DNA from 4 places in the Romboutsia sp. genome. Region 4 is predicted to be linked to each of the others. Evidence: riboswitches for the same ligand, from Rfam matches in the RefSeq annotation. Region 4 holds a riboswitch; each other region holds the start of a gene.
What was found. Region 4 has a riboswitch for thiamine pyrophosphate ahead of thiC (phosphomethylpyrimidine synthase ThiC). Riboswitches for the same ligand answer to the same signal wherever they lie in the genome.
Positions count from the first base shown of each region.

Region 1 (8,232 bases), on a different contig from region 4:
AATATTTATCAAAATTTACTCTTGATAACTTAGTTAGGCTTCTATTTTAATTTATATTTATACAGTTAAAGGTAAATCGATTTGAGTATCATCACTAACTATATTTTTAATCCATTTAAAGGATTTAAATCTTCTCATCATTAAAATAACTTTAATGATTTCTTCGACCATAGCAAATGCAACGACAAAATAAATTGGTAGGTAAAGAACGAATGCAGCAAAGTAAGCTAGAGGTATACCTATTAGCCATAAAGTTAAGGCTTGAAGTATAGAACCGTAAGCAGCATCCCCACCACCTCTTAAGATACCAACTATCATAACATTATTATAAACTCTAACTACCATAACTAATGAATACATATATAAAATATATTGAGACGCTAATTTAACATCAGGTGAAACATTAAAGAATGATACTATAGATTTCGCACTTAAAGCCATGATTATTGCTAAAAGAGCTGATATTTTAAGTGCTAAACTAGAAATATTTTTAGATGCTTCTATTGCAGATTCTTTTTTATCAGCTCCTATTTCATTTCCAATTATAACAACAGATGCATTAGCAAGACTAAATGAAATTATCATAAATAAATTCATTACAGTTGAACAAATTTGTATAGAAGCAGCAGCTCCAGTGCCTATTCTTGCATAAATCGCTGCATAAGTTATATTACCGAATGCCCAACAAGCTTCATTTGCAAGTATTGGAATAGTAACAGATGTTAAAGCAGAAGACAGTGACTTAGGTAATTCAAAGATATATTTAAATCTTAGCTTTAAAATATCTACTTTAGTATAAACTGTTATAAGAACTATTAAACATTCAACTATTCTAGCTATAAGAGTAGCTATAGCAGCACCTTTTATACCAAGAACAGGCATTTTAAAGAGTCCAAATATTAATATTGAGTTTAATACACCATTAACTATAAGTGCGATTAAACTTGCCCACATAGGCAATTTAGTATTACCTATACTTCTAAGCCCACTGGCAAATGTGAATGTTATAGTAGTGAAAAAATAACTTATTATGGCTATTTGTAAGTATTCAACACCAATTTTTATAACAGTAGGATCATTATTAAAAACTGCTATTATTTTTTCTGGTATTAAAAGCCCTAAAGTCATAAATATAATAGTTAACGATATACTATAAAATAATGATCTAGATAAGACCCTTTTTATATTATTAGTATCTCCCTTTCCATATAATTGAGCAATAAGTACACCCGAACTTATTGCAATAGCATTTGCAAGTAGTGAAAATAAAAAATAATACTGATTAGCAATTCCAACAGAAGCTAATTGTATTTCACCAACCTTACCTATCATCATAGTATCTAACATATTAAGAGATGATGTTATCAGGTTTTGTAACACTATTGGCAATGTAATTAAAAATAAGTGCTTATAAAATTCTTTGTCTTTTTGATAGTTTGTTATTGTATTTTTTATCATTAAGTTCCTCCTTGGTAATAACTATTATAAAAATAATCTTAAATAAATTAAAAACCCCGCACTTGTAGGTTTTTTTCAAGTGGGGGGTTCAACACTTATATACTCAAATAAAAAATATGAGTATATTAAATATATGTAATTAAAATTCAAACTGGGTAGTTAAATTTTGCAGTAATTAGATACAAAATCCTTATAATTATATAATTTAAAAAATATAAAGTCAATCATAAAAAATGTAAATAAAATATTAAAAAAATATATGTAAAAAAATGTATTATAATATTGAAGTAATAAAATCACTATGCTATACTCAACTTGTAAAAATAAATAATAGAATTAGAGCTAGGGGAGCTAGAATTGGCTAGCTGAGAATAAAGCCTCAACTTAAAGACCCTAACCACCTGATCAAGGTAATGCTTGCGAAGGGAAGCTTTTTAATATAATTTTACTAATAAATAGAGATTATTTAGCGTACGTAAATTATGAAAGTGCTTTCCTTTTGATTAAGGATAAGCACTTTTTTTTATATTATAGATAGGGGTGAGAAGATGAAGGTAAATGGGAAAGAGATAAAATTTAAAGAAGATAAAAATATACTTAGTTTATTAAATGATTTTGATATAAGCAAAGATAGAGTAGTAGTAGAAGTAAACTTTGATATATTAGAAGAAGAAGATTTCGAAAAATATATATTAAAGGAAGAAGATGTTATAGAACTTATTAACTTTGTTGGGGGAGGCTAAAATGCAAATTTTTATAAATGAAAAGCTTCTAGAGGTAAAAGAAAATATAACTGCTTATCAAGTAAAAGATGAATATAAAAAAGATAGTGATGTAGTCATTTTAAATGGACATCCAATAGAAAAAGATGAAATGCTTAGAGAGAAAGATAAGATTACATTAATTAAAAAAGGGGAAAGTTTAAGTTTAGATGAGTTAGAAAACTTGTTAATAGCAAGGCATACTCCTAATGTACACAACAAACTTAAAAAAGGAAAAATAGCAATCTTAGGTCTTGGAGGATTAGGATCAAATATAGCTATATCTCTAGCAAGAATTGGAGTGGGACAATTAGTTCTTGTAGATTTTGATGTTGTAGAACCATCAAACCTCAATAGGCAACAATACTTTATAGATGATATAGGTAAATATAAAACACAAGCAATGTATGAGAATATATCTAAAATAAATCCGTTTATAAATATAAAAACTTACAATATGCTTGTAAGTAAAGAAAATATGAATGTATTTAATGACGTAGATATAATAATTGAAGCCTTTGACAATCCAAAGTATAAAGCTCAAATTAGCAATTATGTTTTAATAAATATGAAAGATAAATATTTGATTGCATCATCAGGAATGGCAGGATATTATGATTCAAATATAATAAAAACTAAAAAGATTAGAGAAAAGTTTTATATATGTGGAGATTTAGTAAATGAAGCCAAAATAGGAGAAGGGCTTATGGCGCCAAGAGTTGCTATTTGTGCTAATCATATGGCTAATTTAGCTATGCAGATTCTAATAAATAATTAAATTTAATTAAAAAATCAGGAGGGAAATATGGATAAATTAATTTTAGGTGGACACGAGTTTAATAGTAGACTTTTAATAGGAACTGGCAAATACGGTTCTAATGATATATTACCAAAGGTAATTAAAGAAAGTGACAGTCAAATAATCACTATGGCACTAAGAAGAGTTGATTTAGATAATAGGGAAGAAAATATATTAACACACATACCAAATCATATGACAATATTACCAAACACATCAGGAGCAACAAATCATCAAGAAGCAGTAAGAATAGCAAGAATAGCACGTAAAATGGGATGCGGGAATTTCATAAAAATAGAGGTTATTTCAGACAATAAATATTTATTACCAGATAATGAAGAAACAATAAAAGCTACAAAAATATTAGCACAAGAAGGATTTGTAGTACTTCCATATATGACACCAGACCTTTATGCAGGTAGAAGGCTTATAGAAGCTGGGGCAGCAGCAGTTATGCCACTGGGATCACCTATTGGCTCTAACAGAGGAATTAAAATGAAAGAAATGATAAAAATCATGATAGAAGAATTAGATATACCTATAATAGTGGATGCAGGTATTGGAAAGCCATCACAAGCAATGGAAGCAATGGAAATGGGGGCAGCAGCAGTATTAGTAAACACTGCAATAGCATCAGCAAATGATCCTATAAAAATGGCAAAAGCTTTTAAATTAGCAGTAGAAGGTGGAAGAGAAGCCTATATTGCAAAATGTGGAAGCGTATCAAATTACGCTAATGCATCGTCTCCATTAACAGGATTTTTAGATAGTGTGGTAACAGCGCAGTAATAAAAAATAAATATAGATTTTAATTTATAGAAGGCTGTATAGGGGGCAACAAATATGAGTTTTTATGAAGTGATAAAAAGCTATGAAAATTTTGATATAGATGAGTATATGAACAGCGTTACAGAATATGATGTAGAGAGAAGTTTAGAAAAAGACAACTTAGATGAACATGATTTATTAAACTTACTTTCTAAAAAAGCAGTAAAATATTTAGAAAGAATGGCTCAAAAATCTAATGCTATAACTAATCAGTATTTTGGGAAAATAATATCATTATATACACCTATGTATATAGCAAATTATTGTATAAATAAATGTGTGTACTGTGGCTATAATGTAGAAAGTGGCATAAAAAGAAAGAAACTAAATATTGATGAAATAAAAGTAGAAGGGCAAGCTATCTCCAAAGAAGGTTTTAAACACTTGCTATTATTAACTGGAGAAAGTAATATACATTCAAATGTTGAATATATAGGTCAAGCAGTAGAAATATTAAAATCTAAATTTTCATCAATAGCCATTGAAGTTTATCCAATGGAAGTAGATGAATACCACTATATTGTAGATAAAGGAGTAGATTCTCTTACAGTTTATCAAGAAGTATATGATGAAAAAATTTACAAAGAAGTTCATATAAAAGGGCCTAAATCTAACTATAAATTTAGATTAGATGCACCAGAAAGAGGAGCAAAGGCTGGTATGAAAAGTTTATCAATAGGTGCACTTTTAGGACTTAATGATTTTAGAAAAGAAACTTTCTTTACGTTATTGCATGGGAAATATTTAAGAAAAAATTACCCTCAGGTAGAACTTTCATATTCGGTTCCTAGAATAAGACCTTTTAAAGGGTGCTATGAAGGGATAAAAGAAGTTAGTGATATTGATTTAGTTCAAGCCATGCTTTGTATGAGACTGTTTGATAACCATGGAGGGATAAATTTATCGACTAGAGAAAGTCTAGATTTAAGAAAAAATTTAATACCTCTTGGAGTAACAAAACTAAGTGCAGGAGTTTCAACAGATGTTGGAGGTCATTCGCAAGGTGATGAAGATACCTCTCAATTTAAAATAAGTGATGAAAGTACTGTTTTAGATGTAAAAGAAATGTTAAAAAGTATTGGATATCAACATATATTTAAAGACTGGGAGAGATTTTAATGTATCTTATAACTAATAGGCATCTTTGTAATGAGTATAGGTACTTTGATATTATATGTGAAGCTGTTAAAAGTGGAGTAGAAAATATTATAATAAGAGAAAAAGATTTAAAGAATGATGAACTTGCTAATTTATATAGAACAATAAATTATAATTTAGTAGATAAAGGTCTTAAAGCAAATTTAATAATAAATAGTAATATTAGTGTGTTTGAAGAAGTAAAGGCCGACGGAATACATCTTCCATTTGAATTATTTAAGCAAAAGCTAAATGATAAGTATGAATTTGATAATAAAAAAATACTAGGAATCTCAACACATAGCATAGATGAAATAATATATATTGAAAAAATAATGAAGGATAAAAAAATAAAAATAGATTATATAACCTTATCTCATATATATGAAACAGACTGCAAGAAAAATGTAGAGCCTAAAGGTATAAAGATATTAAAAGATGCAAATGAAATAACTAATACAAAAATAGTAGCTCTTGGAGGAATAACACCAGATAATGCATATGAAACATATAAATATTGTGGTGATATTGCTGTAATGTCTCAAATTATGAAGTCACAAAATGTTAATGAATTAGTTAAAAGATATATTCGAAAATGTAGTAAATAACAGAGGCGCCAAATAGGCGCCTTTATAATATATTGATTAATAAATGTTTTCTTAGGGAATATATAAGAATATAAATATTTCCTTGAGGAGTTGATAATATGAAAAAACTTGCTACATTTGCAGGAGGGTGTTTTTGGTGTATGGTAAAGCCTTTTGATCAATATGAAGGGGTACAAAAAGTTGTATCAGGATATACTGGTGGTCATACCAAAAATCCGACTTATGAAGAAGTATGTACGGATACAACAGGACATATAGAAGCTATACAAATAACTTATGATGATAAAGTAATAAATTACAGAGAACTTTTAGATGTATTTTGGAATCAAATTGATCCAACTGATGAAGGTGGACAATTTAATGATAGAGGTCATAAATATAAAACAGCTATATTTTATCATGATGAAGAACAAAAAAATAGTGCTATAGAGTCAAAAGAAGAATTAGAAAAAAGAGAAATTTATATAAAACCTATAGTTACAATGATAATACCGGCTAGTACTTTTTATGAAGCGGGAGAATATCATCAAGAATATTATAAAAAAAATAAAGAACACTATGATAGATATTATAAAGGAAGCAAAAGATTTGATTTTGTAAAAAGAAATTGGGCAAAGAAAAATTTAACTGATTTACAATTTCAAGTAACTCAAAACAATATGACAGAAAAGCCATTTAATAATGAGTACTATGATAATAAAGAAGATGGTATATATGTTGATATTGTAACTGGAGAAGTATTATTTTCATCAAAAGATAAATTTGACTCAGGATGTGGATGGCCTAGTTTTTCTAAATCTATAAATAGTGAATGTGTAGTAGGGAGATATGATTATTCACAGGGGATGAAAAGAGTTGAGACTAGGAGCAAAGAAGGTGACAATCATTTAGGTCATGTATTTGATGATGGACCAAAGGAATTAGGTGGTATAAGGTTTTGTATAAATTCTGCAGCATTGAAATTTATACCAAGAGATAAAATGATAGAAAATGGTTATAGTGAATATGAGTATTTGTTTGAGTAGTATAAATTATTTAATTTGAAAAGAGTGTAATCATGTAGATCAAAGTTGTAAATTAATCATATTATATAAATGAAGTACATGTAGCATGTGAAATTAATATATTATATATGCTATAATTTTATTAAGTAGAGTGTGAGAGGAGGGGGTAAATTTGTTAATATTAACTATCGAGGATGTTCCAGGAAAAAAAATCACTAATGTTGTAGGATTAGTAAAAGGAAGTACTATAAGAGCTAAGCATATAGGAAAAGATATTGGTGCTAGTTTTAAGCAAATTGTAGGTGGAGAACTTACAGGATATGATGAAATGCTGACAGAAGCTAGAAAAATAGCAATAGGAAGAATGGTAGAAGATGCTAAATCACAAGGGGCTAATGCTATAATAGGATTTAGATTAACTTCAGCATCAGTTATGCAGGGAGCAGCAGAAATGCTTGCCTATGGAACTGGAGTTGTAGTAGAAGATGTTGAGTAGTAATGCATGTGTATTAATTTCAGTTATGCTTGGGCTATTAGTACCAGGAATTTTAGTTATTGGAAGCATAATATTTCTTATAATTAAAATAATTGAGAGACAAAAAGAAAAGAAAAATGAAGACATAGATAAATATGATAAATATTAATTAATAAAGGTAGTATAAGTAGTTTATATTTAAACTTCTTATACTATTTTTATATTATAACGAATTTGATTTATAAATTTAAAGCTTGGAGGAATATATGCAAGACATAATAATAGTAAGGGGAGCTGGAGATTTAGCAAGTGCTGTAATACATAAACTTAATATATGTGGCTTTAAAGTAGTAACACTAGAAGTAGAAAAACCGTTAGCTATAAGAAGGTATGTATCGTTTTGCGAAGCTGTATATGAAAAGGAAGTCACAGTACAAGGTGTACATTGTAGATTGTGTGAAGATATTAATGAAATATATGAAGTTTTAAAAGATAATAAGGTTGCTTTAGTAGTAGATCCGTTAGGAAATTATATAAAAAAGCTAAAACCTAAAATAGTAATTGATGCCATTATTGCAAAGAAAAATATTGGAACAAATAAAAACATGGCTGATTTGACAATAGCATTAGGTCCAGGATTTTGTGCTGGAGATGATGTTGATGTAGTTATTGAAACTATGAGAGGTCATAATTTAGGTAAAATAATAAATGAAGGTTATGCTTTAAAAAATACAGGGGTACCAGGAAGTATAAATGGAGTAAGTAAAGAAAGAGTAGTTTATTCAAAATACGGCGGAATAATTACAAATTTAGCTAATATAGGAGACATAGTTAAGAAAAATCAAATAATTGCTTATGTAAAAGACAATAATGACGTAAAACATGAAGTAAGAGCAAGTATACATGGCGTTTTAAGAGGAATTATAAGGGAAAAGTCGAATATAATAAGTAAGCTTAAAATATTAGATATAGATCCAAGAATAGATGAAGTTGAAAATTGTTATACCATATCAGATAAAGCAAGATGTATAGCGGGAAGTGTTTTAGAAGTTGTAGTGGCATATTTTAATAAGATAAATAAATTATAAAATATAAACATCAAAATTTTATAACCATGGAGGAATGCATATGCATAATAAAATTTTAGATAAAATAAACAATG
Region 1 is NZ_JBXKIW010000044.1:48,593-56,824, reverse strand. Features, by position in the region: gene AC11VW_RS05765 (MATE family efflux transporter) at 58-1,458, opposite strand; TPP riboswitch at 1,793-1,903, shown strand; gene thiS (sulfur carrier protein ThiS) at 2,007-2,201, shown strand; gene thiF (thiamine biosynthesis protein ThiF) at 2,203-2,997, shown strand; gene AC11VW_RS05750 (HisA/HisF-related TIM barrel protein) at 3,025-3,807, shown strand; gene thiH (2-iminoacetate synthase ThiH) at 3,862-4,965, shown strand; gene AC11VW_RS05740 (thiamine phosphate synthase) at 4,965-5,591, shown strand; gene msrA (peptide-methionine (S)-S-oxide reductase MsrA) at 5,690-6,616, shown strand; gene AC11VW_RS05730 (heavy metal-binding domain-containing protein) at 6,768-7,091, shown strand; gene AC11VW_RS05725 (hypothetical protein) at 7,081-7,239, shown strand; gene yqeB (selenium-dependent molybdenum cofactor biosynthesis protein YqeB) at 7,337-8,158, shown strand; gene AC11VW_RS05715 (XdhC family protein) at 8,199-8,232, shown strand, end outside.
Region 1: linked by a shared signal. The riboswitch ahead of thiS (sulfur carrier protein ThiS) and the one ahead of thiC (phosphomethylpyrimidine synthase ThiC) in region 4 are both predicted to bind thiamine pyrophosphate.

Region 2 (8,232 bases), on a different contig from region 4:
TCTAACATAAATGCGATAGAACAAACATAAAAACCAAAAGGTTTCCTATTTTTTACCGTAATTTCACTCATAAATTTCCCCCTAATGTAAATTTTTAATTTTGTCCCGTATACGGCTTTATTCACTTTCTTTTTTTATCATTCAAGTGATTAGCTAAATTTTCATATACAAGTTTATGATAACTGTTTAAATACAGCTTTTCATCACTATTTAGTATTTCTGTATTACTTGATATTGAATTTAAATTCAAATTTATTTTTAACAATGGGTTTCGCAATTACCTAATATTTTCTATATTAAAAAGACACCCTATAGTTTAGGGAGACCCTTTTACTATACTTCTTTAGTGTATTCTTTTAACCATTGTCTTTCTTCATCATTTAAAGATGGAGATACTTTGTCATAAACTAACTTATGATAATAATTTAAATACTCTTTTTCTTCCTTATTCATTTCATTAATATCTATTGCATCTAAATCTATTGGTGCAAATGTTACAACTTCAAACTCCATAAATTGTCCATATTCATTCTTTTCAGCTTTTCTAACAACTAATTCATTTTCTATTCTTATACCATGAGAACCTTCTATATATATCCCTGGTTCATTAGTAGTTAACATACCTTCTTCTAATACAGCACTATCAAACCTTTCTGGTATTATTCTCCATCTAAATCCATTAGGTGCTTCATGTATAGCTCCAACAAATCCTACACCATGTCCTGTTCCACACTTGTAATCTATTCCCATATTCCACATTGGCCTTCTTGCTAATATATCTAAGTTATATCCTCTAACTCCATATAAGAATTTAGCCATTGATAAATTTATCATACCTCTTAATACAGCTGTAAAATGTATTTTTAATTCATCACTTAATTTACCTAGTGCTATAGTTCTAGTTATATCTGTAGTTCCATCAAAATATTGACCACCTGAATCTATTAAGAATAAATGCTGTGGTTGTAATTTATAATCAGTTTCTTCAGTTGCGCTATAGTGCATCATAGCTGCATGTTCTTTATATCCTGCTATTGTACTAAAACTTGGCTCTATAAAGCCTTCTTGTTCTCTTCTTAAATCTTCTAATTTCTTAGCTGCACTCATTTCCGTTATTTCTATTTTACCTATATTTTGCTTTAACCAGTACATAAACTTAGTAAAGGCTACACCATCTTTTATATGACTATTTCTTATATTTTTTAACTCTACTTCGTTCTTTTCTGCCTTAAAGAACATTGTTGGATTAAATTCGTCTACCTTTTCAACTTCACTTGGTATGTTATTGTATATAGCATAATTTATCTTAGTCGAATCTAATAATATTTTCTCATTCTTATTTAAAGTTTTTATAAATTCATAGATATCGTTATATGGCTTTATTTCAACATTTTCTTTACCTAATTCACTTAATATCTCATCATTTAACTTATTTTTATTTACAAATAAATAAATTTTATCTAATGTTATTAGTGCATAAGAAAGTACTACAGGATTAAATTTAACATCTCTACCTCTTATATTAAATAACCAAGCTATATCATCAAGAGTAGTTATAACATGATTTGTTACATTCTTTTCTTCCATTTTCTTTCTTAATCTAGCTAACTTAGAGCTGAAAGTTTCTCCTACATATCTTACATCCAATAAAAATGCTTTATTATCTGATAAGGCAGGTCTATTTTCCCATATGTTCTCTATTAAGTCATATTCATATACTATATTTATATTTTTTTTAGCTAACTTATCAGCTAAGTTAATTCCTTCCTTCGCACATACTACTCTACCATCAAAACCTAATATTTTATCTTGTGGTATAGCATTATATAAATATTCGTCAGTAGTCGGTACTTCTTCTTCTCCCATTTTAAATAACTTTATCCCTGATCCTTTTAATTCTTTTTCAGCTTGTATAAAATATCTTCCATCTGTCCAAAGACCAGCTTCTTCTTGAGTAACTACTACAGTACCTGCAGATCCTGTAAATCCTGATATAAATTGTCTAGATTTAAAGTAATCTCCTACATATTCACTTTCATGATTATCTGAAGATGGTACTATGTACGCATATATATTTTTTTCATTCATTTGTTTTCTTAATTCACTTAATCTACTCTTTATGTCCATAATAATCCCCCTAATATTATGTATTTATCATTTAATACATTTTTTGTTATTCTTTTACATATTTTATAATAACATGTAGTGATAACGTTCTCAAGTTATATTTAAAAATTTTTTATATATGTAAAATTTTTTTTATTTATTATGAAAAATATCAGTTAAATCTATCTGTAACATAGCTGATATATTTAACTTACCATTTTAAAATATACAAAAAGGGCTACTAAAATTTAATAGCCCTCTTTGTATATTTAAGTCTTTTTAGTTGTTTATATCTTTACTTTTATATGTTTTATAACTATGCATAAACTCTCTACTATTAAATATATATTTCCCACCTATTTGCGTATAATATTGTCCTGTCGAATCATATATATCTTTTATTTTTTGGGTTAAATTTTTATGATAATATCTAAGTTCTTTAAACTCTTTTTTTAGTCTATCAGCTGTCATCCAAACTTTATTTGAAGTTATATCAGCTAATTTTATATTTTCAAATTTTATAGAATTTTTTTGAGCATATACATATAGTTCTGCCAATATTTCTTGTGAATTCTCATTGGTAAGGTCATGCTTAAGCTTTTTATAACTTATAGCGCCCATAGAATCTATACCTTTTTCTTCTAATCTTTCTTGTTTTATAAGAGCTTCTAAGGGTTGCCTTTTTATATATACATAAGATGTGTCTTCAAGTACATATTGACCTCTATGATATTTTGCAGGTCTATAAATCACAAGTATTGGACTATAATCTCCATTAGTTTCTTCATCATTCAAGTCAATTATATCTTCTTTGTTTTTAAGATCATGATCACTAGATATAGAGCCATACCTAGACTTAGATTTTAGTGAATACATACTGGCATCTTTTATATGTTTTATTACTTCATTTACATAATCTTTATCTACTATATCATCCATGTTATATGAATTATTCACATAATTATTTGCTAATTCTTCTTTCATAGCATTTATTTCTTGCAATTGTACTGAAAAACATGCACAAATATTTTTTAATCTTTCTTCTATTTTATTTATATCAACATTTATATAAGGTAATATTTCATCTAAATTTTGTTCACTTTTAATTTTCATAAGTTGATTTCCTATAATACTATAAGTAACAGTACTATTTTCATCAAATAAGTATTTATTTATATTTTCTTTTAAACTTTCTATGCTAGAATATATTCTAATATATTCTGTTAATATGCTCATTCCTTTATCTAGTATTTCTTTTGGTATATTTATGTAAGTGCTATTTTCTTTAACACATAAATTTAATTTGTTATTTTGCATTATATCTTTTATGTCTTTTACTTCAAAACCTTCTGTCATTTCACTTCTCCTTACTATATTATAAGTTTAAATTTAAAGTCATATATAATTATATCATGAATTATATTTTATAGTGGGAATTTCGCTTTTGTTACGTTAAATAATATAAAAAAACATATGAAATCAAATTTGACTTCATATGCTTTATATTTATAATAAGCTTATTATATCTTTTTTTAGTTTTATAATATTTTCTAAATTATCATCATTATAGTGACTCTTATCAATTATAAACTCTTTTTTAACACTTGCTGGTTTTTTTGATATTACACAAATCCTATCTGATAACATTATAGCTTCATCAATATCATGAGTTATTAAAAGTATAGTAGAATTAACTCTATTCTTAACTTCTAATAACCACTTTTGCATAGATAATTTTGTAATAGAATCAAGCGCTCCAAATGGTTCATCTAAAAGCATTATATCATTAGAATTTATAAAAGTTCTTAAAAAATTCGCTCTTTGCTTCATCCCACCTGACAGTTCATTTGGATATTTGTTTTCATATCCACTTAAACCAAATGTAGTAAAGTAATCTTTTACTTTTTTATGTGCTTCTCTTTTTTTAAGAAACTTATTCCCAAATCCTTTTTCTTTCTTAATAGTCAACGGTAAGCTTACATTATCTATTATAGTTTTATGTGGTAATAAAAGGTCTTTTTGATACATATAACTTAGTCTTCCGTCTATATTTATACTTCCACTATTGTAGTCTATTAAATTTGCAACTACATTAAATATAGTACTTTTCCCACATCCACTTGGACCTAATATACTTACAAATTCACCTTCATAAACCTTTATACTTATATTTTTTAATACTTCTGTTTCTTCATAGCTTTTAGATATATTTTTTATATCTATCTTTACTTTTCTATTGTGGCAAGAATTCATTACTATATGCCTCACTAGGCTTTAAGTCTTTATTTATTAACTTATATTCTTTTAAGAATTCTGTATAATTATTCCATACACTATCCTTCATTTCACCCCATCTACTAGCATCATCTATATACTTATCTGCTAAGTACTCTTGACTTTTTATAGCTAATTTTTCATCTATTTCTGGTGCATGTTTTACTAATATTTTAGCAGCTTTTGTTGGATTTTCTATTGAATATTCATATCCTTTAGCTGTAGCTTTCAAGAATTTTTTAGCAAGTTCTGGGTTTTCATTTAATAATTTTTCATTAGATATTATAAGTGGTGTGTAATAATCAAGTCTTTTATCTACTTGTCCCATTGGTATAAAGTTTAAATCAATACCACGTCTATTAGCCTCTACAACATCCCATCCTTCAAATATCCATGCAAAATCTATATTTTTACTTGTAGCAGTAAAAAAGTCATCTTGTCCAATATTTACTACTTTTAATTTACTAAAATCTTTATCTTCTTTTTTCATAAGTGCATTTAATATTGCATCTTCAGAAGGAGATCCCCATCCTCCATAAGTTTTACCTTCAAAATCTTTAGGTGATGCTATGTTTTTATCCTTAGGAGAAGCAAATCCTGAAGTATTATGTTGTATAACTGTTGCCACTGCTTTTATTGGAAGTGAATCTTCACTAGTTTTAGCAAAAGTTACTTCTTCTTGATAACTTATTCCAAAATCAGCTTTTCCTGTAGCAACTAAAGTTGCAGCTCCTCCTTCAGGTGGTTGTACTATTTCAACATCTAGACCTTCTTCTTTATAATATCCATTTTCAAGAGCAACAAATAATCCTGTATGATTAGTATTTGGTGTCCAATCTAGTACCATTGTTACCTTTTCATTTTTTGATTCTTCTTTGTTCGTATCTGTATTTTCATTTTTATTTGAACATCCACTAAGTACACTCATTGTAAGTACACTTACAAGTCCTAAACTTACTAATTTTTTTAATTTCATAAAATCCTCCCTATATATTATGTCTTAAGGCTATTTTTTTAATAGCTTGTACTATTACTACAAATATCAAACTAAATATTATTACTAATATAGTAGATGCAAAAACTTTATCTAATGCATATGCACTCTTTGATCTTACCATATATACACCTAACCCTTTTGTTCCACCTAACCATTCTGCTACAGTTGCAGCAACTACGGTATAAGTTGCTGATATTTTAAGCCCTGAGAAAAATTTATCCATAGCCATTGGAAATTTAAGATGTATAAATGTAGATAATTTACTACTATTCATAGTTTTAAATAAATTCAAATAATCCTTGTCTATATTTTCCATACCATCTACAAAACTTATAAGTATTGGGAAAAAACAAGTCATAGTTACCATTATAACTTTAGGCAACATATCAAATCCAAACCATATTATTAAAAGTGGTGCTATTGCAATAGTTGGTATCGTTTGCGATACAACCATGATAGGATATACACATTTCTTGAAAATGGGTATGAAATCCATAAGTATTCCCATAGTTAAAGATAGTATTATAGCTATTATAAATCCTATTGTAGCTTCATTTAAAGTGGTTATAGTGTTAACGTATAAGTTTAAGTAATCTTTATAAAATACCTTCAGTATATCTGTTGGAGCTGGTAATATATATTGAGGTACATTTTGTACTTTGACTATTGCTTCCCATATAATTAACAAAACTAAAAATGTAGCTATAGGATATAAGCTATTTTTTACTTTATCTATGGTTTTTAAGTTTTTCATTTATAGTTATTCCCCCAGCTTTTTCATCTATCCTAGCTGTTGTTATAACTCTTTCGCAACCAAGATTAAAAGGAATTCTATGTATTACCTTTAAAAGGTCAAATACTTCTTCAAATTCTCCTTCTATTGTTGTACTCATCGCACCTATTTCATGTTTAAGTCCACTTTTTTGAATTTCTTCTATACATGCATCTACTACTTTATACATTTCTTCTTCTCCTGCATAAGGTCTTAAGGGCATTACTGCTACATCTACTATTACCATATAGTTCACCATCCTTTAAAGTTAATTTTTATTCATATACATAAATTCCAGTTTCTTGTCATAAATTAAGCCTATATATCCAAAAATATACTAAAAATTATTTTATAAATTTCGTAATATATTTAAATCTTATAGTTTAATCAAAAAGGTCTTATCCAACTAGGATAAGACCTTACAAGCTCTTTTTATATAAGCTATTTTATCTCCCTACGCTGGCATTATCCAAACAGGTTAAAGGGTCGAGATTTGTATCTCCTCTCAGCTGACTAGCTCCCCAAAATATGTATTTTCAACTTGATTATACTATACTTATCAAATTTTAACAATTATTTTATATTTGTACTTACTTATTAATATTTCATATACTATAATAAGTATATATTGCTTATTAAGGAGGTCATTATGATTAACACCCTAAAAAATAAATTTAAAAACTATAAACCGTATATAAACGGACATCAAAATATGAAAAAAGCTTCTGTTCTAATTCCTATTGTAAAAAAGGATAATAGTTACTATATATTGTTTCAAGTTCGTTCTAAAAATTTAAAAACTCAACCTAATGAAATATCATTTCCTGGTGGAAAAATAGAACCTAATGAATCCCCACTTGATGCAGCTATTAGAGAAACCTGTGAAGAACTTGGTACTAATAAAAACAATATTGATATTATATCTGACCTTGATTTACTTATTACACCTGCAAATTTAATAATACATCCTTATGTAGGATATATAAAGGATATAAGTAATCTAAATATAAATAAAGATGAAGTAGATCATATATTTTTAGTTCCAATTTCATACTTACTAAAATATGAGCCTAGTTATTATAACAATGAAATCAAAATTATTCCGAATGAAAATTTTCCATATGATATTATTCCCAATAATCATAACTATAAGTTTGATAGTGGTAATTATCCTGTACTCTTTTATGAATATGAAAACTATATCATTTGGGGAATTACTGCTAAAATTCTTGAAAATTTCTTGATGCTAATAATGAATTAGTAGTACATTGCCCAAACTTAGGTTCAAAAAACATTTAAATTATACTAAAAAATACCTTATATAGTAGACTTTTTTAATTGTCTATTGTATAGGGTATTTTTTAGTATTTTTATAGCTTGTTATGTTAATTTTTTATCTACTAAATTCTTCTATAAATATCTTTACTAATTCTGGGTCAAATTGCGTTCCTGAGCACTTTTTAATTTCTTTTATAGCTTCTTCGTTACTCATTTTCAACTTATAGGCTCTTTCACTAGTCATTGCATCATAAGAGTCTGCTATACAAATTATTCGCGATAAAAATGGTATTTTTTTACCTTTCAAACCTAAGGGATATCCTTTTCCATCCCATCGTTCATGATGTGATAATATATTGTTTGCAACATGTGCTATTTCATAATTAGATTTAGCTACTCTATAACCTTTTTCTGTATGAGTTTTGATTATATCAAACTCACCATCCGTAAGTTTCTCCGGTTTTGATAATATTTCATCTGGTATTCCTATTTTACCTATATCATGTAATTTAGCTGATAATATAAGTTCCTTCATTTGACTAGAATTAAGTTCCATACTATCACCTAATTTTTTTACATAATTAACGACTCTATCTGTGTGTTGCTTAGTTTCTAGACTTTTTTCTGTGAGAGATTCATTTAATGCATTTAGTATTCTTTTTTTAGAACCAATATGACTTGGAAGTTTCTCTTTGTATAACTTTTCTTCCGCTTCTTTTAATATATCATTTATATTTTGGTTAATGTTAGTTTTTGTTGCACATCCTAAAGATATCCTAAGTGGTATAGATGTATATGATTCTTT
Region 2 is NZ_JBXKIW010000038.1:14,138-22,369, forward strand. Features, by position in the region: gene AC11VW_RS04195 (peptide MFS transporter) at 1-71, opposite strand, end outside; gene AC11VW_RS04200 (aminopeptidase P family protein) at 334-2,127, opposite strand; gene AC11VW_RS04205 (hypothetical protein) at 2,386-3,462, opposite strand; gene AC11VW_RS04210 (ABC transporter ATP-binding protein) at 3,613-4,359, opposite strand; gene AC11VW_RS04215 (ABC transporter substrate-binding protein) at 4,340-5,356, opposite strand; gene AC11VW_RS04220 (ABC transporter permease) at 5,367-6,131, opposite strand; gene AC11VW_RS04225 (MTH1187 family thiamine-binding protein) at 6,106-6,396, opposite strand; TPP riboswitch at 6,584-6,683, opposite strand; gene AC11VW_RS04230 (NUDIX hydrolase) at 6,799-7,410, shown strand; gene AC11VW_RS04235 (sensor domain-containing diguanylate cyclase/phosphohydrolase) at 7,543-8,232, opposite strand, start outside.
Region 2: linked by a shared signal. The riboswitch ahead of AC11VW_RS04225 (MTH1187 family thiamine-binding protein) and the one ahead of thiC (phosphomethylpyrimidine synthase ThiC) in region 4 are both predicted to bind thiamine pyrophosphate.

Region 3 (8,232 bases), on a different contig from region 4:
TACTTCTTTTAATATTAAAGCTTTTAGTGATGTATTTTTAGCAATGTCATTTAAAAATATCTTATCTATACCATTTATAGTAGCAGTGTTTTCTATAACAATAGTTATTGTATTTGAAAACATGGGTATTTTATATGGACAAATGGAAGCTATAGATAGAAGTGATGAGTTCCAAAAGCCATTTAAAATAGCAGGAATATCAAATATGATAGCAGGCATGTTTGGAACAAGCCCAACTATTGTTGCAGCTGAGAATTTCTCAGGAATAAGTGCTGGCGCTAAAGGTAAAGTAGCTGCATTTACATCGGGAATATTATTCTTATTATCATTATTTTTAATACCACTTCTTAAATTAATACCAAATGGTGTTATAAGTGGGGTGCTTATATTCATAGGATTTTTAATGATACAAACCTTCTTTGATTTAAAGAAAGGTGATTTAATAGATACAGTAGCTGTAATTTTTATAGTTACTTTAATACCTCTTACTTATAATATAGTAAATGGTATATCAATAGGATTTATAGTTTATACAGTTTTAAAAGTTGCATCAGGCAAAGGAAAAGAAGTTTCTGTGCCAATGTACGTTCTTACGGGACTGTTTATATTGAGTTTTATTATGAATATATCTATGGGTATAACTCATTAATGTAAAAAGGTAGTGATTATAATATATAGTCGCTACTTTTTTGACGTAGAAGATACATATTTAGTTTGGATACAAAATTGTAAATTTTATTCACTGGACATTTATTTTTAAAGTAATATAATAATTATAGGGCAGAAAACGACAAGATTATGCAAAAAAGGGGGACTTATTATGGCAAAAAAAAGTAAAATAAACTTTGGATCTAATAAAAAAAGTAAAATAAACTTTAGATTTAATAACAAAAAACAAAAAGTTAATAATAAAAAAATTTTGTTAACAATTGTTGCATTTTCAGTAATAGTGCTTATGTGCGGGAAGGTAGTCGGAGCGACTACATCGTATATAGAAGATAAAAAAGAAGAAAAGATAGCAATGCAACAACAGGCAGAAGCTGAAAGATTAGCGGCGGAGAAGAAACGTAAGGAAGAAGAAGAAGCTAAAAAGAGAATGGTCGGAGTTAACCACGAAGGAAAGAAAAATTCTTATGATGCTTTAAAAGTAGCTGAGAAATTAAATAATTATGATTACTCAAATAATGGAGAAAAAATTGTATTTTTAACATTTGATGACGGGTCATCAACAACAGTTACTCCTCAAATATTAGATACATTAAAGGCAAATGAAGTTAATGCAACGTTTTTCATAGCTGGTAAAAATACAGAAAAAGGCGGAGAAAAAGCAAAAGAACTTATAAAAAGAACTTTTGATGAAGGAAATGCTATAGCAAACCACTCATATAGCCACGATTATAAATATTTATATCCAAATAGAACTCTAAATCTAAAGAACTTTACTACTGATTTCCAAAAAACAGATTATATATTAACAGATATATTAGGACCATATTTCTCAACAAGAGTTATAAGATGTCCAGGAGGGCATATGTCATGGAATGGTATGGATGTATTAGATACTCATTTAAATGAAAATAATATAGCATCTATAGACTGGAATGCATTAAATGCAGACGCAGAAGGTCAAAAGAAAAATGCTGATCAACTATTTGAACATGTTAAAAGCACATCAGAAGGAAAAGAAATGGTAGTTGTATTAATGCATGATACTTATGGAAAAGAAGAAACAGCTAAAGCATTACCACAAATAATACAATACTTTAAAGATAATGGATATGCGTTTAAAACATTAGCTTAGGAATAATATATAAATTAAATATAATATCAAAAAAAAGAAGTTCCTTAAAAATCATAAAGGAGCTTTTTTTAATATCTTTTTATATTTACTAACAACATTTAAAATTATTGTTATAAACTAAATAATTGATAATATAAAACATAAAAAAGTACAAAATATTACTTTTATTTAAAGTAATACTAAGAGTAAAAATTGAATAAAAATTATAAATGGTATTCCAATTTTAAATTTTGATTTTTTAGTTTTATGTCTAAAAGTATACATTCCAGATAAGATACCTAAGCTTCCTCCTACAGCAGCTAAAAAGATAAGAGTATATTCACTAATTCTCCACTTATGTTTTATTGCTCTTTGCTTATCAATAAACATACATATAAAACAGATTATATTAATAATCAATAAATAAGCTAATAATAAATTTTCCATATTACCTCCTAATAAATACTTTAATTATTTATTTAACTATATCATAGATTTTAAAATAATGATAAAAAATTCGCTTCGCTCATGTCGCCAACGGCCTAGAACACAGGCACGTTGCTCAAAGATTAGAAGTTGTAAATTATAAATATAATTTCCTGCTATATAAAAAAAAGATTTATTGTTATAATAAAAACTAATAGAGTGTGATTTATTTGATATAGAAAAGGGGTATTAATTATGAAAAATTCAAAAATAAAAGATATAAAACCTTTAGTAGAAACTAAATTTGTGGGATTATATGATGTGAAATATAAAAATAAAAATAATGATGATAGACATTGGACAGTAGCTTCAAGAAAAAATGAAAAAGAATTAAAAGAAATTTATTTACAAGGTAAGGAAGATAAAATAGATGCTGTAGTAATTGCAGCGATTCATAAAAGTGAAAATAAATTAGTTTTAATAAAACAGTTTAGAGTTCCTATAAACAATTATATATATGAACTTCCTGCAGGTCTTGTAGACAATGATGAAGATATTCAAAAAACAGTGGCAAGAGAATTAAAGGAAGAAACAGGTTTAGATCTTATAGAAATTAATAAAATAAATAGTAGGGATAAAGTTTATTTATCTCCTGGTATGACTGATGAATCTGTTGCATTTGTATATTGTTTATGTGATGGAAAGTTAAGTAAGGAGTTTTTAGAAGATGATGAAGATATAGAAGCTTTATTAATATCTCAAGACCAAGCAAAAGAGATATTAAAAGGAGAAGATATTATAGATATAAAATCTTATTTAATGCTTCAGATGTTTGCTAATCTAGGAGATAAGTTGTTCAATTAAAAAAAATAATATAACTAAAAAATTATATGAAAATATACTAGGATATCTTTAATCAAGACCTAGTATATTTTTATTGAAAAAATTATTTGATATAAACAGTAAATAAATATTTTTTAAATAAAAAATATTTTTATGTTGCATTATCATAATGATAATAATATAATAGACTTATAATTATCATTATGATAACAAAACAAGGGGGACGATAATATGGTTAATGAAAGCATACTAAGCATGATAGGTAATACACCTATGGTTAGGTTAAACAATATAGGGAACTCTAATATTTATGTAAAATTAGAAAAATATAATCCAGCTGGAAGTGTAAAAGATAGAGCGGTTTATTTTATGATAGATGGACTTGAAAAAAGAGATATGCTTAAAAAAGGTGATGTACTAGTAGAAGCAACTAGTGGAAATACTGGAATAGCATTAGCTATGATAGGAAAATTAAAAGGATATGAAGTAATAATAGTAATGCCAGAGACTATGAGTATAGAAAGAAGAGAGCTTATGAAAGCCTATGGAGCAAAGCTTATTTTAACTGATGGAAAGCTTGGAATGAGCGGTTCTATAAAAAAAGCAGAAGAACTTTTAAATGAAAATAATAATTACAAAAGTTTAAAGCAATTTGATAATGAAGATAATCCAAAGGGTCATTATCAAACTACAGGGGTTGAAATATTAAACGCAGTAAGTGATTTAGATATATTTGTTTGTGGTGTAGGTACAGGGGGGACTTTAAGTGGGGTGGCAAGATATTTAAAAGAGAAAAATCCTAATATAAAAATAGTAGCCCTAGAGCCTAAAAATTCTCCAGTTATATCTAATGGACAAAGTGGACCTCATAAGATTCAGGGTATAGGAGCAGGATTTATTCCTAAAAACTATGATGCTAATTTAGTAGATGAAGTAATGACAATAGACGATGAAGAAGCTTTTCAAGGGGTTAGATTAATGGCGGATAAAGAATCTATATTAGTTGGTATATCTTCAGGAGCTAATGTTTTTGGTGCTTTAAAACTAGGTAAAATGTATCCTGATAAAAAGATCGTTACAATAGCACCAGATGGTATTGAAAAATATATATCTATGGATATTTTCAAATAATAAATTGATTTAATTAAAAGGCATAAGGTAAATTAAGGGGATGATAAAATTGTTTAGAAAAATAAATAAAGATATAGAATATATAATGGAAAATGATCCAGCAGCAACAAGTAAAATAGAGGTATTTTTACTATATCCATCTATTCACGCTAGATTAATTCATATGGTATCGCATTTTTTATATAATCATAAGCGTTTTTTTACTGCAAGGCTTATATCTCAAATAGCAAGGTTTTTAACAGGAATTGAAATACATCCAGGAGCAAAGCTAGGAGAAAGTATATTAATAGATCATGGAATGGGAGTTGTAATTGGAGAAACTGCAGAAGTTGGAGATAGAGTAACAATTTACCATGGAAGCACATTAGGAGGCACTGGTAAAGATAGTGGAAAAAGACATCCAACTGTTGGAAATGATGTAATAATAGGGGCGGGGGCAAAGATACTAGGCCCTATTAACATAGGTTCTAATTCAAAAGTTGGAGCTAATGCAGTAGTTATAAAAGATGTACCAGATGGAGCTACAGTAGTTGGAGTAGCTGCAAATGTAGTTAGATTAAAAGGGAATAAAATGTAACAATGATTGACAATAAAATAAAAAGTACTATAATTAACTTGTAAATAAAAAATTATAAATGAAAATAGCTAGGGGAGCCAAAAGGCTGAGAGGATTTACTGACCCTTATACCGGATCTGGATAATGCCAGCGTAGGAAAGCTTATACATGAATTTGAATATATAATATATTTATAAGTGTAATCAAGCCATACCTAAATCAGGTATGGCTTTTTGATTAGCGCAAATTTTATATAATACAATTAAGGGGGCAACTATGAGAAATTACAAAATACCAACACTTACAATAGCAGGGTCAGATTGCAGTGGAGGAGCTGGTGTACAAGCTGATTTAAAAACATTTAGTGCCATAGGAACTTATGGAATGAGTGTGATAACAGCAATAACAGCACAAAATACACAAGGAGTATTTGAAGTAGAAGAGTTAAGCCAAAGTATAATAAAAAAACAAATAGAAGTAGTATTTGATGATATAAGACCAAAGGCTGTAAAAATAGGTATGGTATCAAGTCCAGAAATAATATTAGAAATAGCAAATACTTTAAAAAAATACAAACCAGAAAACTTAGTAGTAGATCCAGTTATGATATCAAAGAGTGGATTTAGCTTACTTAGACCAGAAGCTAAAGCAAATATGATAAAACATTTAATACCAATGGCATACATAATAACTCCAAATGTGCCAGAGGCAGAAGCTATAACAGGTATGAAGATAGATACTTTAGAAGAGATGCGTATGGCAGGGGAAAAAATACTACAAATGGGACCAAAATATGTATTAATGAAGGGGGGGCATTTAGATGGAGATGCTATAGATTTACTAATTGGAAAAGATGTGTTTGAAGTTTATGAAAGTAAAAGATTAGACAGAAAAAATACTCATGGAACAGGATGTACTATATCTTCTGCAATAGCTTCTCATCTAGCATTAGGATATGAGATAAAAGGAGCAGTTGCACTTAGTAAAATTTATATAACAGAAGCTATAAAAAATAGTTTTGATATAGGTCACGGGGTAGGACCAGTTCATCATTTTTATAAATTTGATAAATAAAATAGAGGGGAAATTCATGAAAAATAATATAAAAGAACAATTAAAGCTATACTTAGTAACAGATAGTGAAATATTAAAAAACAGGGACTTTTATAAATGTATAGAAGAGGCTATAAAAGGCGGAGTTACTATGGTGCAGTTAAGAGAAAAAAATGCATCTGGTAGTGAATTTTTAGAAAAGGCTATGAAGTTAAGAGAGTTAACTAAAAAATATAATGTTAGTTTTATAATAAATGATAGAGTAGATATTGCAATGCTTTGTGATGCTGATGGAGTTCATGTAGGACAAAGTGATATAGATGCAAAATCAGTTAGAATGTTAATAGGAAAAGGAAAGATACTAGGTGTTTCTGCTAGAGATTTAAAAGAAGCTCAAAAGGCTAAAGAAGATGGTGTTGATTACATAGGTGTAGGTGCTATGTATAATACTTCTACTAAATTAGATGCAAAATCAGTATCATTTGATACAGTAAGGGAAATAAAGTCAGAAGTTGATATTCCAATAGTTTTAATAGGCGGAATTGATTTAAATAATTTAGAGGATTTGAAAGAATTAGAAACTGATGGATATGCAGTAGTTTCAGCAATTCTCAAAAAAGAAGATATACGCTTAGAAAGTAAAAAATGGATTGAAAAAATAGATTAATTTAAATAAATATAAAATTGAAATACAAAAAAGGAAGCATAGGGGGCTTCCTTTTTTGTATATAAAAATTAGAATTAACCTTTATAAGGAACTTTTTTTGGTGGCATATATTTTTCTTTAATAGTAGGCTTAGATTCAGGACCTTGAGGACCAGCAGGACCCATGTCGCCTTTATCGCCTTTATCACCCTTAGGACCAGCAGGACCCATGTCCCCTTTATCACCCTTAGGACCTTGAAGACCTTGAAGACCTTGAAGACCTTGAAGACCTTGAGGACCCATATCGCCTTTATCTCCTTTGATTCCTTTACCATTAGCAGTACCAGCAGGACCTTGAGGACCCATATCACCTTTAGGACCAGCAGGACCCATAGGACCCATATCGCCTTTAGCACCAGCTATGCCAGCAGGACCTTGAGGACCCATATCACCTTTGGCACCAGCTATGCCAGTAAGACCTTGAGGACCCATATCGCCTTTAGCACCAGCTATGCCAGCAGGACCTTGAAGACCCATGTCTCCTTTATCGCCTTTAGAACCTGGAAGACCTTGAAGACCCATGTCCCCCTTATCCCCTTTGTCACCCTTAGGACCCATTGGTCCAATAGCTCCAGGCATTCCAACTGAGCCCATACCAACATTACATAGTGGATTTACATAAGTTTCTTTTCCTAAATCCACATATTGAATTGAACTTAATTTTACGTAAATAGGACCTTTTCCTGATGATGATTTCCCCATAACAGCACAAGTATTTACATTACAAATACGAAGTCTTAAAATACAATCACTATCTGTTAGCTTTAATCCAACAAGTTTGCCTATGCAGTTACATAATATACTATACAGTTGACAATCACATAAGTCTATTGGACATACAAACATAGATTGCATATTCTTATGCGTATCTTTACACTTTTCTTTTTTAGGTTTCATATGCTGCTCAGCACAATCACAGTATTTAGGTATATTACAATAGTGATCTTTATTGAAGTTATTGTCTTTACTCTTACAGTCTTTATACATACTCTACCACTCCATGTTAAATATTTTAATTAGTAGTATCACTACATAGTATAGATATATGATTAAAATAGTAAAAATGGGACACTAAATAGCAAAATAAAGGATTAAATTTAGATATTGTATATCAAATCAATAAATATGCAGATATTGATTTTATAGTAATGTGTTTTAATAAAAAATAATTAAATAAAAACAAGCTTGTATGATAATAAAATAAGTCTTATACAATCTTATTGTTATGCTAAAATCTAGCAAATCTAATATGAATAAAAAGTTAAATATACTAATATCGAAATGTAATGACAAAGTAAAATATATATGATATATTACTTTTACAAATATAAGTATATATAAAAATTAAAGTAATTAAAAAATAATGACATTAAAGCAACAAAAAAGGTTATAATTGAAAGATAGAGTTATGTAAAAATAGGGAGGAAATATGAAAGTAGATTGGAATAAAAGATATACAACAATAGCAGTTTATTCATTTATATTAATATGTTGTAGTATAGTTTTCTATAATATAATGGATAAAATGAGTGCATTTACAGATAAAATAAATTGGATAATGTCAACATTACAACCTTTTGTAATAGGATTTGTAATAGCTTATCTATTAAATTTTATAATGGTATTTTTTGAAGAAAAAGTTTTAGTATTTGATTCAATTAAAAATATTAGTAAAAAAGGTAAAAGAGGGATAAGTATTTTACTTACATATATAACAGCCTTTATAATACTATCTGCA
Region 3 is NZ_JBXKIW010000047.1:23,376-31,607, reverse strand. Features, by position in the region: gene AC11VW_RS06440 (NCS2 family permease) at 1-649, shown strand, start outside; gene AC11VW_RS06435 (polysaccharide deacetylase family protein) at 821-1,801, shown strand; gene AC11VW_RS06430 (DUF1294 domain-containing protein) at 1,970-2,227, opposite strand; gene AC11VW_RS06425 (NUDIX hydrolase) at 2,462-3,070, shown strand; gene cysK (cysteine synthase A) at 3,281-4,180, shown strand; gene epsC (serine O-acetyltransferase EpsC) at 4,221-4,757, shown strand; TPP riboswitch at 4,818-4,912, shown strand; gene thiD (bifunctional hydroxymethylpyrimidine kinase/phosphomethylpyrimidine kinase) at 5,013-5,810, shown strand; gene thiE (thiamine phosphate synthase) at 5,827-6,456, shown strand; gene AC11VW_RS06400 (collagen-like domain-containing protein) at 6,531-7,481, opposite strand; gene AC11VW_RS06395 (AI-2E family transporter) at 7,924-8,232, shown strand, end outside.
Region 3: linked by a shared signal. The riboswitch ahead of thiD (bifunctional hydroxymethylpyrimidine kinase/phosphomethylpyrimidine kinase) and the one ahead of thiC (phosphomethylpyrimidine synthase ThiC) in region 4 are both predicted to bind thiamine pyrophosphate.

Region 4 (8,232 bases):
AATTTTTTATATGAACTATTTTTATAAGTTCAGAATGCTATATTATTAGGGAAAAATAAGAAAAATGAAAAGGGTGATAAAGCATGTTATCTGATAGAAATTTTGTAAAACAATCCTTAGATATTAATTTATTATTTTTGAGAATTATGAAAGAACATGCTTTTTTTTAAAACCTCTCTTCTTGATAAAAATACGTACTTACAAAAAGAGGCAGGAATATTTATAGAAACTTTTAGCGACCTTCTTTTAAGCACTATAAACATAGCTTACGGTGTAATTGGATTAAAAAATGATATGGTCACACCATATACCTTAAGTGCTGAAAAAATGTCTGAGTTTTTAACTGGAGTACCTATAGATAGAACTATAACTAAATTAGAACTAAAACTTACCTGTAGTCATGATCATAGCCAATGTAATCCAGCATTAGTTAAAAACATTTGTGAACTAAATTGTAAGTCTATTGAAGCCACTAAAGCAATTGCTACTTATCCTTTATTAATATATCATATTAGAAGAGAAGCTGAATTTTTTATAGATATATTAGTAAAATTACAAAGAAGAGAAGACGTAGATATAATTGAAGATGCTCTTAATCAAGAAGCGTTTTGGAACAGAATAATGGCTGAGCACTCTAAATTTATAAGAGGGTTATTAGATCCTACTGAAGAAGATTTATTTGAAACTTCCAATGATTTTGCAAATGAATTTGATGAATTAAGAAGAAAAGCTTTAGCTTCAGCTGAAAAAACTGGTATGGTTGAAGAAGTTACAGATGAAAGTTTAGAAGCAACTAAGAGAATTAAAGATTTTAAAGAACAAGCAGCAAAAGGGTTATTACAATGTGAAATTAGATCTATAGCAATACCATTATTAGCAGATCATGTATTAAGAGAAGCTAATCACTACTTAATGCTACTAAAAAAATATGATATAGAAATATAAAAACTAAGGCTCTAGTAAAAATTTACTAGAGCCTTAGTTTTTAATATATTAATTTCTTTCACTTTGATTAGTGATTTCTATTTTTATTTCAATAAGCTATATTAGATTATTTGTCGGACTATATGATAGCTATATATTAACAGCTTAAAATTTAATAGCTAAAGTAATATTATAATAATTAAGTTTTAAGAATCATAGCCTTAGATTCTTTATTATACTAAATATTCGTGTATTTTTAAAAATAAGAAATATTTTCACTTATACTCATATACTTATATTAGCGTTCTGCTAATATTAAATAATAAGGATGTGTTTTCATGTTTTATAATCATCGTCAATTTATAGACACGCCATCAATTCCTTGCTTAAATTCTCAATATTCATTCATTAGAATATTTAATTCTTTAGTTAAGTCAGAAGCTTTAGATGTATATATAAATAATGAATTTCTATTAGCTAAAGATTTAAAATCAGTACAAATTGGTCCTTATGTACCCGGACTCGGAGGAAAATATAGTATACAAGTTTATTTAGCTAATACTAAGGAAAATCCCCTTCTTGAAGTTAATGATATGGAAATAATAGGAGGTCAATTAATGACCATTGCAATTACAGGAGATTTAAATAATTTAAAGCTAGTATCTATAATAGATAATATTGAACAAAAACCAAAACCTAATAAATCAATTGTTAGATTTTATAATTTAACTCCAGGCCCACTAATCTTTCTTATGAGCTCAAATGGATATAAATTAGCTAGAAATGTAGAAAGTAACAGTGGAAATGAATACATGGAAATTCTTACAGGAACTTACCAATTAGGAGTTCGTCCAGCAGATGAAATTGGCCAAATACTAAGTATACAAGTTAAGATGGATGAAAATAAAATATATACAATATATTGTACTGGAACTTCAAGTCCAGAGTTGAAAAAACTTGGTTTAGGATATAATTTCCAAATAGTTCAGGTAATCGATGGAAATACCGTTATTAAAAAATGTACTTTTTAATAAAATCTTTACAGGGTCTATCTCAAAATTTACAGAATTATATTTTGAAATAGACCCTATCCTTTCAACTATATTATAGATTTTATTTACGTTCTTTTTCTTCTACTTGTTCTTTAGTTAATATTTTCTTTCTGGACACCAACATTTTGCATTCCATACAAAAATAACTTAAAGACCCTCAGCTATCCATTACTTCTAGATTAGAACTACAATGCGGACAATAATAATCTTTTACCATTCTGTCACTCCTTCATTACTATTATTGACTATATTGTTTCATATAACTACTTTTAGTCTATCTTTTTATAAATTTTACTTATCATCAATATAGATCATTTTCTTTGTCATACCACCATCTACAATAATATTTGTACCATTTACAAAATCATTTTCTTCATTTGTTAAAAATAAACACGTATTAACTATGTCTTTTGATTTGCCAACTCTACCTGATGGATGTTGCTTTTTATCTATTTCTGATAATTCATAGCTGTCTAATTGTATCCATCCAGGACTTATTGCATTAACTGTAATAGGTGTATCTGATAATGAAATCGCCATTGTGTTAGTTAAAGATATAAGGCCACCTTTAGATGCTCCATAAGCTTCCCATCCTGCTTCATTTTGATTAAACCTTGTTGAACTTATATTAACTATTCTTCCATAGTTTTGACCTTTATTTGCTTTTATAAATTCTTTAGAACATATAAAGCTTCCTCTAAGATTTACAGTTATAACATCATCAAATTCTACTGTTTCTATATCAAATATAGATTTATTAAATTTACTTATAGCTCCATTATTTATCAGTATATGCACAGTACCATACTTGTTTACTACTTTTTCAAATGCAGACTTGATTTCATCTTCATTTCTTAAATCTACTTTATAAAATTCTATATTACTTTCACTAAAGTCATGTTCCACTATATCAATAGCAATTACATTTGCATTTTGTTTTGCATATTCTTTAGCTATACTATTACCTATTCCATTGCTTGTCCCTGTTACAAAAATAACTTTATCCTTATACATAATTCTACCTCTTAATTAAATAATTCTAATCTTCTTGCTTAGTTTTTGCTATTACAATTTCTCTTATACAAACATCTTGTGGTTGATTATATGCAAACTCTATACAACTAGCTATTTTTTCTGGTTCTAATCCACTTTCTATACTTTTTTTCCATTCATTATAATTAGCCTTTATATCTTCATCTGTTGTATGAGATAGTAATGGTGTTTCAACAACTCCTGGAGCTATAGTTATAACTCTAACGTTGCTACTTGCAACTTCTTTTCTTATGTTTTCACTTATTGCATGAACAGCAAATTTTGTGCCACAGTACACTGCATGATTATCAAAAGTCTTTTTTCCTGCTATAGAACTTATATTTATTATAGTTCCTTCATTTCTCTTAACCATATCCTTTAAAACAATATTAGTTCCTGTTAATATTCCTTTTATATTAACATCAATCATATCATTCCATTCTTTAAAACTTTGATCTTGGGGATTTCCTAATAACATTATTCCTGCACAATTTATTAAACAATCCACTTTACCAAATTTTCCTTCCGCTTCATTTATAGCTTCTTCCATCTTTTCTAAATCTGTAACATCTACTGACTTACATAGTGAATTTGGAAGTTCTAATTCTTCCATTTTATCTAGTCTTCTAGATAATAGTAATACCGGATGGTTATTTTCTGAAAACTTCTTTGCTATGCTTTTTCCAATTCCTGAACTTGCTCCCGTTATAACTACTAATTTATTCATAATTATCCTCCATTTATATACATTAATATTTTCTTATACTATAATTATATCTGAACTAATGTTTTATTTTAAGTACGCACATAATAGTTACATAGTGAAATAGAGGTAACTACTCTATAATTTTTAATTTAGCTTTTTGGAGGAATATTATGAAAAAATGCAGTTTAACTTGTGAAATGGAAATCACTTTAAATGTCATCGGTGGTAAATGGAAGCCTCTGATACTTTATTTTTTAATAGAAAATGGAACTAAAAGATTTGGTGAAATAAAATCTTTTATAAATCACACATCACATAAAACTCTTACAAATCAACTTAGAGAATTAGAGGAAGATAATCTTGTCTATCGAACTGTTTATCCAATAGTTCCTCCTAAGGTAGAGTATAGTATAACTGAAAAAGGTATGAGCTTATATCCTATATTAGATGCTATGTGCGAATGGGGAGAAAAGAATTTTGATGAAAAATATGAACTTATAAATCCTCAATGTAAATAGTAAAGAGTGTGCAAATATAATTGTGTATTTTCCAAATAAATTTTAAATTTATGAAATGATAATTAATATGAAAATGTCATCCTTAGAAAACAAATTTTATAATTGGCTCTTTGTATTGCCCATGGTTGTTATACATAAATAAGAATTAAAACAATACCTAAAGTTGTTAATTCTACATATTAACTGTCTTTTTAAAAAACACTTTACAGAATACCACTTCAATACTATAATGAACTTAAAGTAACATTTTGGATATTATTTACATGAAAAATGAATATAATTAGCTAGGGGTGCCAATTTGGCTGAGAAGGTTTATACTAACCTAACCCTCTGAACCTGACGTAGTTAGAACTACCGTAGGAAAGTTATTTGCGATGATTATTATAATTAATTTTTATAATACATGTTTGTAGGAAGCTTTACCTTATGGTAAAGCTTTTTTTAGTTTATATTTAAAATTCAATAATTAGATATATTCAGAAATATACTGGCTATTAGAGAAAAACTAAATAAATAATAAAGGGGAATTTAAAATGATGTATACAACTCAAATGGATGCTGCGAAAAAGGGTATTGTTACAAAAGAAATGGGATTAGTAGCTAAAAAAGAAAATATGGATGTAGAAGTTTTAAGAAAGCTTATTGCAAAAGGTCAGATTGCTATTCCTGCTAATAAGAATCATAAATCTTTAGATCCAGAAGGTGTAGGAGAAGGCCTAAGAACAAAAATAAATGTAAATCTAGGTATATCAAAGGATTGCTGTGATATTGATGAGGAAATGAAAAAGGTACAGCTAGCTTTAGACATGAAGGCTGAAGCTATAATGGACTTAAGTTCTTTTGGGAAAACTGAAGAATTTAGAAAAAGACTTATTGAATCTTCTTCTGCTATGATAGGTACAGTTCCAGTTTATGACGCTTTTGGTTTTTATGATAAAGAATTAAAAGACATTACTGCAAAGGAATTTTTAGATGTTGTAGAAAAACATGCAAAAGATGGTGTAGATTTTGTAACTATCCACGCAGGTATAAATAAAGAAACTGCAAATGTATTTAAAAGAAATAAAAGACTTACAAATATTGTTTCAAGAGGTGGTTCTCTTACTTATGCATGGATGGAACTTAATAATAAAGAAAACCCTTTCTATGAGTATTACGATGAGTTATTAGATATATGCGAAAAATATGATTTAACTTTAAGTCTTGGAGATGCTTGCAGACCTGGTTCTATCAATGATTCTACTGATGCCTGTCAAATCAAAGAATTAATGGTACTGGGAGAATTAACTTTAAGAGCTTGGGAAAGAAATGTACAAGTTATAATAGAAGGTCCAGGACACATGGCATTAAATGAAGTAAAAGCAAATATGCTACTTGAAAAGAAACTTTGTCATGGTGCACCATTTTATGTATTAGGGCCTATAGTTACAGATATAGCGCCAGGCTACGACCACATCACAAGTGCAATTGGAGGAGCATTAGCTGCAAGCTGTGGAGCTGATTTCCTATGCTACGTAACTCCAGCAGAACATCTAAGATTGCCTAATTTAGATGATGTTAAAGAAGGTATCATTGCTGCAAAGATAGCTGCTCATGCTGGTGATATAGCTAAGAACATTCCTAATGCTAGGGATTGGGATAATAAAATGAGTAAAGCAAGACAAGAACTTGATTGGGAAAGAATGTTTGAACTTGCTATTGACCCAGAAAAAGCTAGAAGATATAGAAAAGAATCTTCTCCTGAGCATGAAGATAGCTGTACTATGTGCGGAAAAATGTGTTCTATGAGAAATATGAATAAAATAATGGAAGGAAAAGATATAAATCTTTTAAGAGCTGATAGCTAAAGAGAATCAAGCTAGATATTAAACAGAAGCGGAAGTGATAAAATGCAAATTAATGATGTTGATAAATATAAAGAAGAATGTGGAGTAGTAGGGGTATTTTCTAATGAAAAAATCAACTTGTCTTCTATGCTTTATTTTGCACTTAATTCACTTCAACATCGGGGACAGGAAAGCTGCGGATTAACATATTCAAATGGGCATAAGCTTATTTGCCATAAAGATATGGGTTTAGTAAATGAAGTATTTACTAAAAATAATCTTAATAATATAAATGGTTTTTCTGCCATAGGTCATGTACGATATCCTACCTTTGGTGAAAATACTATTGTAAATGCTCAGCCTATTTTAGATGAATGTTCCTTTGGTCAAATATCTATAGCACATAATGGTAATCTTACAAATGCAGTTGAACTAAGAAATTCCTTAGAATATCATGGATTAAAATTTAATACAACTACTGATTCTGAGATTATTTTAAAACTTACTGAAAAATATTATAATTCTTCTATCGAAAAAACCTTAGAAATCATATCAAAACATATAAAAGGTGGATATGCTGCTGTTATACTTACAAAGGACAAGTTATTTGCTATGCGAGACTGTCAAGGCATAAGACCTTTATGTATAGGAAAATTCAATGGTGGTTATATAGTATGCTCAGAAAGCTGTGTTTTAGATATGCTTGGTGGAGAATTCATAAGAGATGTTTTACCTGGAGAAATAATTAAAATTGATAGTAACGGGATAGAAGCAGTAAGTTTCATGAAAAACACTATATGTAACACCTGCGCTTTTGAATATATCTATTTTTCTAGAATAGATAGTAAAATTGATGGAGTTAGTGTTTATAAATCCAGATTCAAATCTGGTGAGACTTTATTTAAAGAATGTCCGGCAGATGCTGATATTGTAATAGGGGTACCTGACTCTGGAACTACTGCTGCTTTAGGATATTCTAAATCCTCCTCAATACCTTATACCATAGGATTTGTGAGAAATAGTTTTATAGGACGAAGCTTTATAAAGCCCTGTCAATCTAAAAGAGAAGAAGCAGTCTCTTTGAAGTTAAATATTATTAAAGAAAATATTCAAGGTAAGAAAATTGTAGTTGTAGATGATTCTATGGTAAGAGGTACAACCTGCAAAAAAATTATCTCTCTTCTTAAAAAAGCAGGTGCAAAGGAAATTCATTATAGACTGGCTTCACCTATAGTAAAATCTCCCTGCTGCTTAGGAATCGATACTTCGAATAAAAAAGAACTTATAGGTTCTAATATGATCTTAGAAGAAATACGTGCTTTTATTGGAGTAGATAGCTTAGGATATCTAAGCATAGACGGTTTTTTAAATTCTTTAGGTCATAAGAAAGATGCTTGCCTAAGGTGTTTTGTGTAATTTAACCTATTCTATTTTAAATTAGTATACTATAATAAAAACTAAACCTCCTTAACAATACATATCTGTACTGTTGAGGGGTTTAGTTTTAAATTTCTTTTATTACTATTTTTTAAGTTTTGCTAAGGCTGCTGCAAATGGATTGTTGAATACTTCTTCATTTTTATTTTGATCTTTTAGATATTTATTTATATCTTTTTTAGATCCTTTATTTTTTTCTTCTGCTTTTCTTTTGTTAAATGTGCTTAATTTCTCTCTATGTCCACAACTACATACAAATGTTTTTCCTTCACCTTCTCCACGAAGTTCTAATTTCTTGTGACATACTGGACATCTTGAGTTTGTTACTTGTGACACAGTTTTTCTTGTGTTACATTCTCTATCTTCACAAACTAACATCTTTCCTTTTTTTCCATTTACCTCAAGCATGAATTTTCCACACTCAGGGCATCTATTTTTAGTTAAATTATCATGTTTAAATTTAGAGTCACTATTTTTTATTTGTTTAACTACATCTTTTGAGTAATTCTTCATGTCATTTATAAAGCTATCTTTATTTAATTTTCCTTTTGATATATCTAATAACTTAGCTTCCCAAGATGCTGTTAACTCTGGTTTTTTTAATTCACTTGGAACTAACTCTAGTAATTGCTTTCCTTTTGATGTTATATATATATCTTTTCCTTTTTTCTCTAATAAGAAAGAATTAAATAACTTTTCTATTATATCAGCTCTTGTTGCTACTGTTCCTAGGCTAT
Region 4 is NZ_JBXKIW010000091.1:25,815-34,046, reverse strand. Features, by position in the region: gene AC11VW_RS14650 (DUF2935 domain-containing protein) at 157-945, shown strand; gene AC11VW_RS14645 (DUF4397 domain-containing protein) at 1,263-1,955, shown strand; gene AC11VW_RS14640 (SDR family NAD(P)-dependent oxidoreductase) at 2,268-2,990, opposite strand; gene AC11VW_RS14635 (SDR family oxidoreductase) at 3,016-3,735, opposite strand; gene AC11VW_RS14630 (winged helix-turn-helix transcriptional regulator) at 3,885-4,232, shown strand; TPP riboswitch at 4,509-4,612, shown strand; gene thiC (phosphomethylpyrimidine synthase ThiC) at 4,766-6,079, shown strand; gene purF (amidophosphoribosyltransferase) at 6,122-7,474, shown strand; gene AC11VW_RS14615 (DNA topoisomerase III) at 7,580-8,232, opposite strand, start outside.